One region of the Anaerosinus massiliensis genome, then DNA from elsewhere that is predicted to be linked to it. Evidence: a T-box and tRNA genes for the amino acid it is inferred to sense, from the RefSeq annotation. Region 1 holds a T-box; the other regions hold tRNA genes.
What was found. The T-box of region 1 lies ahead of ileS (isoleucine--tRNA ligase). A T-box ahead of a tRNA ligase gene usually reads a tRNA of that ligase, here a tRNA-Ile.
Positions count from the first base shown of each region.

Region 2: it has a tRNA-Ile gene. The T-box ahead of ileS (isoleucine--tRNA ligase) is inferred to sense a tRNA for this amino acid. The anticodon was not compared.
Region 3: it has a tRNA-Ile gene. The T-box ahead of ileS (isoleucine--tRNA ligase) is inferred to sense a tRNA for this amino acid. The anticodon was not compared.

Region 1 covers NZ_LT575483.1:74,206-77,487, forward strand. Annotated here, with positions in the region: gene proC (pyrroline-5-carboxylate reductase) at 1-316, shown strand, start outside; gene BN6559_RS00390 (YlmH family RNA-binding protein) at 317-1,102, shown strand; gene BN6559_RS00395 (DivIVA domain-containing protein) at 1,132-1,587, shown strand; T-box leader at 1,633-1,852, shown strand; gene ileS (isoleucine--tRNA ligase) at 1,881-3,282, shown strand, end outside.
Region 2 covers NZ_LT575483.1:477,555-480,836, forward strand. Annotated here, with positions in the region: gene BN6559_RS02580 (Nif3-like dinuclear metal center hexameric protein) at 1-553, opposite strand, end outside; gene BN6559_RS02585 (tRNA (adenine(22)-N(1))-methyltransferase) at 544-1,233, opposite strand; tRNA gene BN6559_RS02590 (tRNA-Val) at 1,358-1,433, opposite strand; tRNA gene BN6559_RS02595 (tRNA-Ile) at 1,460-1,534, opposite strand; tRNA gene BN6559_RS02600 (tRNA-Asn) at 1,548-1,623, opposite strand; gene rpoD (RNA polymerase sigma factor RpoD) at 1,707-2,828, opposite strand; gene dnaG (DNA primase) at 2,890-3,282, opposite strand, start outside.
Region 3 covers NZ_LT575483.1:1,101,862-1,105,143, reverse strand. Annotated here, with positions in the region: gene BN6559_RS05650 (amino acid permease) at 1-1,138, shown strand, start outside; tRNA gene BN6559_RS05645 (tRNA-Gly) at 1,404-1,478, shown strand; tRNA gene BN6559_RS05640 (tRNA-Ile) at 1,483-1,557, shown strand; tRNA gene BN6559_RS05635 (tRNA-Arg) at 1,569-1,645, shown strand; gene BN6559_RS05625 (efflux RND transporter permease subunit) at 1,876-3,282, opposite strand, start outside.

The DNA.
Region 1 (3,282 bases):
GGATGCTGTAACTGGATTGTCTGGAAGTGGTCCAGGGTATGGATTTGTGATTATTGACGCACTGGCAGATGCTGGTGTAAAAGCAGGATTGCCACGTAAAACAGCAATCATGTTAGCTGCACAATCTTTATTAGGAGCAGCCAAGATGGTTTTAGTTACAGAAGAACATCCAGCGCAATTGCGTGATATGGTAACCTCCCCTGCTGGAACAACAATTGAAGGTATTTCTGTCTTGGAAAAAAGAGCAGTTAGAGCGGCTTTGATTGATGCAGTTGAAGCTGCAACGAATAGATCAAAAGCAATGGGGTCGAAATAAATGGCTGATTTTGAAAAAATAATTCGATATTATCGTAATACAGAAGGTACCGAGATTGTCACAAGACTCATTGATATCGCAAAAATTGTTATTCACAATAAGAAATTTAAGGTGAGTGAATTTTTAGATCCGTATGGATATACCATTGCTGAAACGGTAGCCGCAAGCTGTGAGAATATAAATATTGTTTCTGATGGTGGTTATCATGGTGCAGAAAGACAGCGTGTTGTTTTCGTTAACGATGCTTTTTTAGGTAAAATTAATTTTAATATTACGGCGTTAAAAGTTTTATGGGATGAAAGATATTACAATATTTCTCATAGGGATGTTTTAGGATCTTTGATGGCATTAGGCATTGACCGCCGTGTGATTGGCGATATTTTATTAAAGGGCGAGCAGGCAAAAATTCTTGTTGACACACAAATTGCTCAATATATCCATGATAATTTTACACAAATCGGCTCCGCAAATGTAAAAATAGAAATTTGCGATTTATCTGAAATTGAACCTCGAGAAGAAAAGTGTAAAGAAATTAAATCGACAGTTGCATCTTTAAGATTGGACTCAATCGCGTCTGCGGGATTCGGTTCTTCTCGCAGTAAAATTTCTGATGATATTGCTGCTGATAAAGTTAAAGTCAATTGGCAATCCGTAAAGAGTTCTTCGCAAACGATAAAAGAAGGAGATATCATATCTATGCGGGGACGTGGTAGAGTTGAAGTTTACCAAATTGGTAATACAACTAAAAAAGGACGAATTAGCATCCTTTTAAAACGTTATATATAAATATAAAACGACATCAGGAGGAGTTTTTTATGCTTACACCATTAGATATTCATAATAAAGAATTTAAAAGAAGTTTCCGTGGATATAATGAAGATGAAATCGATGAATTTCTGGATAAAGTTGTTAAAGATTATGAACAATTATATAGGGAAAATCTTGATTTAAAAGAAAGTATTGATAGATTAAAAAGTAAAGTAGAACATTTTCAACATTTAGAAAATACATTACATAATACTTTGGTAGTAGCGCAAGAAACTGCTGAAGAAGTAAAATTAAATGCTAAAAAAGAAGCAGACTTAATTCTTAAAGAAGCTAAAGTAAATGGTCAAAAGTTAATTGATGAAGCCACCGGAAAAGTTCGTCAGCGAATAACTGAATATGAAGAGCTTGAAAAACAGTCCCAAGTGTATCGTACTAAAATGAGAACTTTATTACTCACACAACTAGAATTATTGAAAACTTCTGATGAAGAAGCTGAGAAATAAAAAGAACAATTTGACTATATTTATTTTTTTTTGTATAATGCTTTTATTACAGTGATGACGGAGATAGTAGCCAATAAATTTGTTTTACAGAAAGCTGAGCAATGTTGAAAGCTTGGCAAACAATTATTGATGAAAATCACTCCTGAGCTACAAGTCTGAAATAGAGTAAGATTTGTCGTCTAACGAGCGTTATATCGTCTTAAGAGACTTACTTTAAGTAGTCATTAGGGTGGTACCACGGGAAAAATAACCTCTCGTCCCTTTTTGGGATGAGAGGTTTTACTATTTTGGAGGTGTTTTTGTTGGATTATAGTAAAACTCTTAATTTGCCTGCTACTGATTTTCCGATGAGAGGAAATTTACCTGCACGCGAGCCACAAATATTAGAAGAATGGGCGCAAAATGATCTTTACAATAAACGTAGAGAAAGTGCTAAAGGAAAACCAAAGTTCATACTGCATGATGGTCCGCCATATGCAAATGGAAATATTCATATGGGGCATGCATTAAATAAGGTTTTAAAAGATATTATTATAAAATATAAATCTTTGTGCGGTTTTGATACGCCTTATGTACCGGGATGGGATACACATGGTTTGCCAATTGAACACGCAGCTATTAAAATGCTGGGGCTAAATAGGCATGAACTGGATCCGTTAGAATTAAGAAAAAAATGCAAAGAATACGCTTTACAACATGTAGATATTCAAAGAAATGATTTTAAGCGTCTAGGCGTTAGTGCCGATTGGGAACATCCATATATAACATTAGTTCCGGAATATGAAGCAAAACAAATCGAAGTCTTTGGCGAAATGGCACAAAAAGGGCATATTTATAAAGGCTTAAAAACAGTATATTGGTGTACATCTTGCGAAACTGCTTTAGCTGAAGCGGAAATTGAATATGCAGAAAAAAAATCGCACGCAATTTTTGTTAAGTTTCCATTGATAGATGCAAAAAATAATTTACCAGATGGCGCTGATCCTAAAAAAGTATATGCTGTTATATGGACTACTACACCATGGACATTACCTGCAAACGTAGCAATTGCAGTTGGCTCAGAAATTGAATATTCATGGGTTGAAGCAAATGATGAAATATATCTAATGGCAACAGAGTTAATTGATCGTGTAATGCAGCAGTCTAAGATTGAAGAATATAAAATTCTTGGCGTAGTAAAGGGCTCTTCCGCAGAAGGAATGGTATTTTCACATCCGTTTTTTGATAGAACCTCGCCAGTGGTTTTAGCAGACTATGTTACATTAGATCAAGGAAGTGGTTGTGTTCATACTGCACCTGGACATGGACAAGATGATTTTGAAACTGGTTTACGATATAAATTACCAATTATTAGTCCTGTTGATGCGAGTGGTAAGTTTACTAAAGAAGCAGGTAAATATGAGGGAATGTTTGTGCACGATGCGAATGTTCCTATTATTAAAGATTTAGCTGCAAGTAACAAATTATTTGGAAATGGTTCCATTCGCCATCAATATGCCCATTGCTGGCGTTGCAAGAATCCAGTTATCTACAGAGCAACAGAACAATGGTTTGCGTCTGTTGATGGTTTTAGAGATGAAGCATTGAAAGCAATTAAAAGCGTAAAATGGATTCCAAGTTGGGGAGAAAATCGTATTCATAATATGGTTGCCGATAGACATGATTGGTGTATTTCTCGTCAACGTGTTTGGGGAC
Region 2 (3,282 bases), 400 kb from region 1:
TCGTTCCATGTAAAGGTAGAAAACTGCCTTTTCCCGTTACTTGAAACGCACAATGACTATAGTTCCCGATATGTCCCGCCCCCGCTTTACCAAGTGAAGCTTGTATTATTTCAGCATATTCAACTGGTGCAAAAACAGCAAGTTTTACCAGTTCCTCTTGATAAGTAACGGTAAGAGGTTCTATTTTTTGCAAATTGAGTTTGTGTGCTAATACATCGTTTACACCGCCATCTGCCGTATCTAAGTTCGTATGTGCAGCATATACAGCAATATTTGCCCTCAATAAATCGGCGAGCAATTTACCTTGCGGCAAATCCGTTCGCAAATTTTTCAAAGGCTTAAAAATAAGAGGATGATGAGAAATGATCAAATCAACTTGCTGCTGCGTAGCATGCTCAACCACTGCTTCATTAACATCAAGACAAACCATGATCTTTTTTATATTTTGCGCCGGGCTCCCAACGAGTAAACCGACGTTATCCCAACTTTCCGCTAAATATCGTGGAGCCAGAGTTTCAACCGCATCTATAACAACCTGACATTTTACAGACATGCTAATTTTCCCTCCAAATTTTTGATTTTTTCTTTGAATATTTGATATTTTGGTATCAAGTTGACCGAATGGCTATTCTCCATTCCATGTAATATACGATTCGTTTGCACAATAAGATTTCCGATATGTTGTCTTAATAATGGGTGTCGCTTTTGCCATAAACATGTTCCAATATCAAGCAATACAGGTTCTGGCAAAACAGCATCACCTTGCTCTGCATAAATTATTTCATAAAGTATAGTATCCTCTATAACAAGCTCTTCATCTATAATATTCCACCCATGCGTAAATAGCCATTCACGCAGGAGCCCGACTGCATTCATCGGTTGTAAAATGAGCCCCCTTAAACTGGCTGTTGTTTCCGGACGTTTGCTTAATATATCGATCATCGTCGTTCCTCCCATACCAGCAATTACGGCTAGATCGACTTCTCCAGGTTTAAGTATTGTGATTCCATCACCAAACCGTACCTCAATCATATCAGCTAAATTGGCATGTAAAATTGCTTGTCTTGCCGCCTGATATGGGCCCTGATGCACATCGCAAGCTAACGCACGTGAAATCAGTTTTTGTTTCGCTAAGTAAATTGGCAAATATGCGTGATCTGTACCAATATCAGCGATGCGATCACCTTTTTTCACAAAGCTTGCCACTGTTTTTAATCTTGCTCCTAATCTCACATAATCCCCTCTTTATACAAAATCTATTCGTATTATTTCTCTGATCTCTATCTTACTTTTACTTCATTTACTAAAGCAAAATACTAAAAAATGCAAAGCATACGCTTTGCATTATAATGACTTATGGTGGGCGATAACAGGATCGAACTGCTGACATCCTGCTTGTAAGGCAGGCGCTCTCCCAGCTGAGCTAATCGCCCATTTATTAGATTAAACGATATATACATGGTGGGCCCACCTGGGATCGAACCAGGGACCGACCGGTTATGAGCCGGTTGCTCTACCGCTGAGCTATAGGCCCTCATTTTTTTAATTGGCTCCTTGAGTAGGACTCGAACCTACGACCGATCGGTTAACAGCCGATTGCTCTACCAACTGAGCTATCAAGGAACGTTATCAACAAAAATTATTATATATTATTCTTCCTATTGCGTCAAGAAAATTTTCAATTTTTTTAAAAGACTTCTTAGAATTTATTCTAAGAAGTCTTTTAACTTTTTACTTCGACTTGGATGTCTTAATTTTCTTAAAGCCTTAGCTTCAATTTGACGAATACGTTCACGCGTAACCCCAAAATTTTGTCCTACTTCTTCAAGCGTCCGAGCCCGTCCATCATCCAAACCAAATCTGAGCCTTAAGACTTTTTCCTCACGCGGTGTAAGCGTTTCAAGAACTTCTTCCAATTGTTCTTTCAATAACATAAAAGAAGCAGCTTCTGCTGGAGCAGGTGCATCCTGATCTTCAATAAAATCGCCTAGATGAGAGTCTTCTTCTTCACCAATTGGAGTCTCTAGAGAAACTGGCTCCTGCGCAATCTTCATGATTTCACGAACACGTTCTACATTGATATCCATTTCTTTTGCTATTTCTTCCGGCAATGGTTCTCTACCTAGTTCTTGTAACAATTGACGAGAAACACGAATTAATTTATTAATCGTTTCTACCATATGCACTGGAATACGAATCGTTCTGGCTTGATCCGCGATTGCTCTCGTAATTGCTTGACGAATCCACCAAGTAGCATAGGTACTAAATTTATACCCTTTATTATAATCAAATTTTTCAACAGCTTTGATTAAACCTAAATTTCCCTCTTGAATCAAATCCAAAAATAACATCCCGCGACCAACATAACGTTTTGCGATACTAACAACAAGACGCAAATTGGCTTCCGCTAAACGCCGTTTCGCCTCTTCATCGCCTTCCTCCATTCGTTTTGCCAGACATATTTCTTCTTCTGCTGTCAAAAGAGGAACACGACCGATTTCTTTTAAATACATTCTAACCGGGTCGTCAATACTAATTCCCTCAGGAATACTTAAATCTATATCAACTTCATCTTGAGAATTACTGTCAAGATCTGTTATATCCGAATCATCTAAATTGTCATTTTCAGTGATCTCATCAACAATTTCAATTCCCTTACTCGTAAAAACTTCATACATATCATCAATTTCATCCGGCGATAAATCCTCACTTTGAAGTGCATCCATAATTTCGCCATACGTAAGAACGCCACCGCGTTTCTTTCCTTTATTCAATAGCTTTTCAACAATCTCGCTACCATGATTAGATAGGTTCTTTTTTTCAGCCATTTACTTCCCTCCTTTCGCAGCAGTTACAATTTTACTCTCCATGCTTTTCACTAAATCAATTTTATTCATAATGCATCTTGTTAATTTCATACTTTATTCGTTGACTTTCTGCTAATTCCTGCAAAAAGCCCTCATCCCCCATACGTTCTAATTCATCGGCCTTAAGGCGATGTTGCTCATATAAATTTTTTAAATACGCCAAATGAACTGATCTTATGCAATCATCAATCAATTGCAAACTATCTTCTTCTTCTATTTCAATCAATAAACAATGCGATAATTCTATATTACTTTCTTCTTCCAACTTTAAAGAAGCAGTTACTTCATTAATAGGTTCTCCCATACGATAATTTTCTAATAAAAATTTAATAATTGCACGATGTTCGTTACTCTGGAATTCATCTATTTTTAACTGCGCCTCCAAATAAGGTATAATAGTATTATCATTCCATAC
Region 3 (3,282 bases), 1.0 Mb from region 1:
TCACATATCATCGACTTGGGCGTGTGGTGTGGGATGGGCATATTGGTTGAATTGGATTGCATATGTGCCATCAGAGATGATTGCTGCAGGAATTATTATGAATAAATTTATTCCAGAGGTTAGTCAAGTTTGGTGGGCGGTTCTATTTGGTTTAATCGTGACGATGATCAATCTTTTTCACGTAGAAAAGTTTGGCGAAAGTGAATTTTGGTTAGCGATTATCAAAATTGTAGCGTTGATTATGTTTGTATGTGTCAGTAGCTTGATTTGCTTGGGATTGATTGGCGAACAAGGTGCGATCGGTACTAGCGTGTTATTAGGCAGCGGTGGTTTCGCCCCCAATGGATATTGGGCAATTGTTTTAACCATGGTTATTATATTAGTCAATTTCCAAGGGTCAGAAATTATTGGGCTTGCTGCAGGCGAATGTAAAGAACCAGAAAAAAGTATACCGATTGCAGTACGAAATGTTACTTGGCGCATTATCGCATTATATATTATACCGATTTTTTTATTGGTATCTATTCTGCCTTGGGACAGAGCATCTTTAGAAGAAAGCGTGTTTGCCGTAGCGCTGAATGACTATGGCTTTGGCTGGGCGGGAGATTTATTTGCTTTTGTTGTACTGACAGCGGCGATCTCTTGTTCTAACTCTGGCTTATATGGCAGTGGCCGTGCACTTCATGCATTAGCAAAAATGGACATGGCACCCAAATGGCTGGGGGCTCTAAATAAAAATGGTATGCCGCAAAATTCAATTATCGTGTCTGTATTGGGATGTTGGATCATTATTGCACTCTATACTTTGGATGCAAGTGCTACGGCATATACCTATTTACTCGCAGTTTCCGGTTTTACAGGCGCGATGGCATGGATTTCTATCTGTTGGAGTCAATACAATTTTCGTAAGCAATTAATTGCACAGAAGTTAGAACATACTTTAAAATATAAAACACCATTTTTCCCATATGTAACTTTATTCGGAATTTGGGTTCAGGTGATTTGTCTGCTTGTTATTGCTTTTACAGATGATTTAAGATCAACCTTATATGCTGGGGTTCCAATGCTTGTGATTCCTATGTTTTGGTATCAAATTAAAAAACGTCGCTGCCGGGAAACTGCAATTGAGCATAGATAGCACATTGTAAACAAACTGTAGACAGGATCCGTTGGCAGGTTGGTGAGAAGCACGCATCTGTGAACTTCTCACCAACCTGCAATCTATATTCATATTAGTTTATAAGTGGAACGAGATTTTGTTATTTTGAGATAGATTTCATCATTGAAAATGAAATCTATCTTTTTTATAGGTAGATGAAAGCTTGCTTACGGATAAATAATTGACAAAAGACGAAAAAACATGTAAAATATATAAATGTCGCTAGAGATAGCAGAAACTAAATGCGGAAATAGCTCAGTGGTAGAGCATCGCCTTGCCAAGGCGGGGGTCGCGAGTTCGAATCTCGTTTTCCGCTCCAAAATGGGCCTATAGCTCAGCGGTAGAGCAACCGGCTCATAACCGGTCGGTCCCTGGTTCGATCCCAGGTGGGCCCACCATTTTATTACATGACTCTGTAGCTCAGCTGGATAGAGTGTTTGACTACGAATCAAAAGGTCGCAGGTTCGACTCCTGCCAGGGTCACCATAGATATTTCAAGGGTTTACGATATATTTCGTAGATCCTTTTTTGTTGTCTTTATCATAAATTGGCAACAATGTAGTCCAGTTATTGTAAACAAGTAAATCTAAAATATAAATTTGGGCATAAACATAGTGCTATTAAAAAACAGATATTAACAGACAAATACCTCGAATCTTTAGGCTATATGAAAATAGCGAAAAAATTCGAGGTATTTAATTTATGATTCTGCTGTTTTAAGTTGATTTTTTAGAAGCATTTAAAGAATTGTTTTTTATATCATCAGATGGTTGTGCTTTGTACCAGGCAGCGTACATAACTGGCAGCACCAGTAAGGTTAAAATCGTTGCTCCCAGTAACCCGCCGGCGATGGCAATTGCCATGGAGCCCCACAAAGTACTGGGTACCAGCGGAATCATGCCTAGTATAGCCGCGGCAGCTGTTAACATAATAGGGCGGAAACGGCTGATCGTTGCTGACACAATAGCGTCCCATACCGAGTCGCCGGCCACCAGATGTTGTTCAATCTGGTCCATCAATATAACGGTATTGCGCATAATAATACCGAACAAGGCCAGAATTCCTAATTGGACGACAAATCCCATTGGACTCCCGGTGAGCAGGAGGCTGATGGATACACCGATAATTCCAAGTGGTGCTGTTAAGAGGGTTAACAGCATTTTCGGTGTACTTTGCAACTGCGTCATGAGCAGGATCATAATGATCAGCATCATGGCCGGGATGGGTTCTGCTAGGAACTTACTGCTTTTAATGCTGCGTTCCGTTGCACCGTCAAATTCAATAGAATAGCCGGCTGGCAGACTGCTTCTGAGTTCTTGGAGGCTGCCGTAAACTTGCTTGGTCACGTCCGAGCCGGTTAGCTTAGACATGGGCTTCAATTCTGCCTGTACTAGAATCATGGGTAACAAGTCGCGCCGGTAAATTAAGCCTTCTTCGGCGTCATAACGAATGGTGGCGATTTGGTCAAGCGGGACATATTTGCCGTTGCCGATATGGATGTTGAGATCTTTTATCCGCTCTGGGTTATTACGGTCTGTTTCTGCAAACCGGAGAACCATGCGGACGGTTCTATCATGTTCACGAAATTCGGTAATCGGTGCTCCGGACAACTGGGTCTGGAGCGATGTGGCCAATTCATGGGAACTGAGCCCGAGCGCTTTTGCCTTTGCCTGATCAACCTCCAAGTGCATCACTTTACTTTTCTCATTCCAGTTAAGGTTTACGTTTTGTGTAGCCGAATGAGCGGTCATAACAGTACGAATTTGTTCAGCGATTTCACGAACTTTTTCATGGTCAGGGCCTTTTACCCGCAACATCACAGGGTAATCGGGTCCCGTTCCGGTGAATAATAATTTGATATGTCTCCGAACACCAGTAAATTCGGTGTTTAATAATTGCTCTGCTTTTTCGGCCAGTGCATTACGGGCTTGTACATCCTTGGTGACTACAATGAATTCGGCGAAATTTGATTTATTAAAGGTTGGTTCAAAGCTAAGCACAAAGCGGGGCGCTCCTTCTCCTACATGATAGGTATAATAGGAAATATTCGGGTCGCCGTCTAACTCTTTCGCAAACTGACGGGCCACTTCTTCAGTGTTGGTCAGGGAAGCACCTTCCTGTAA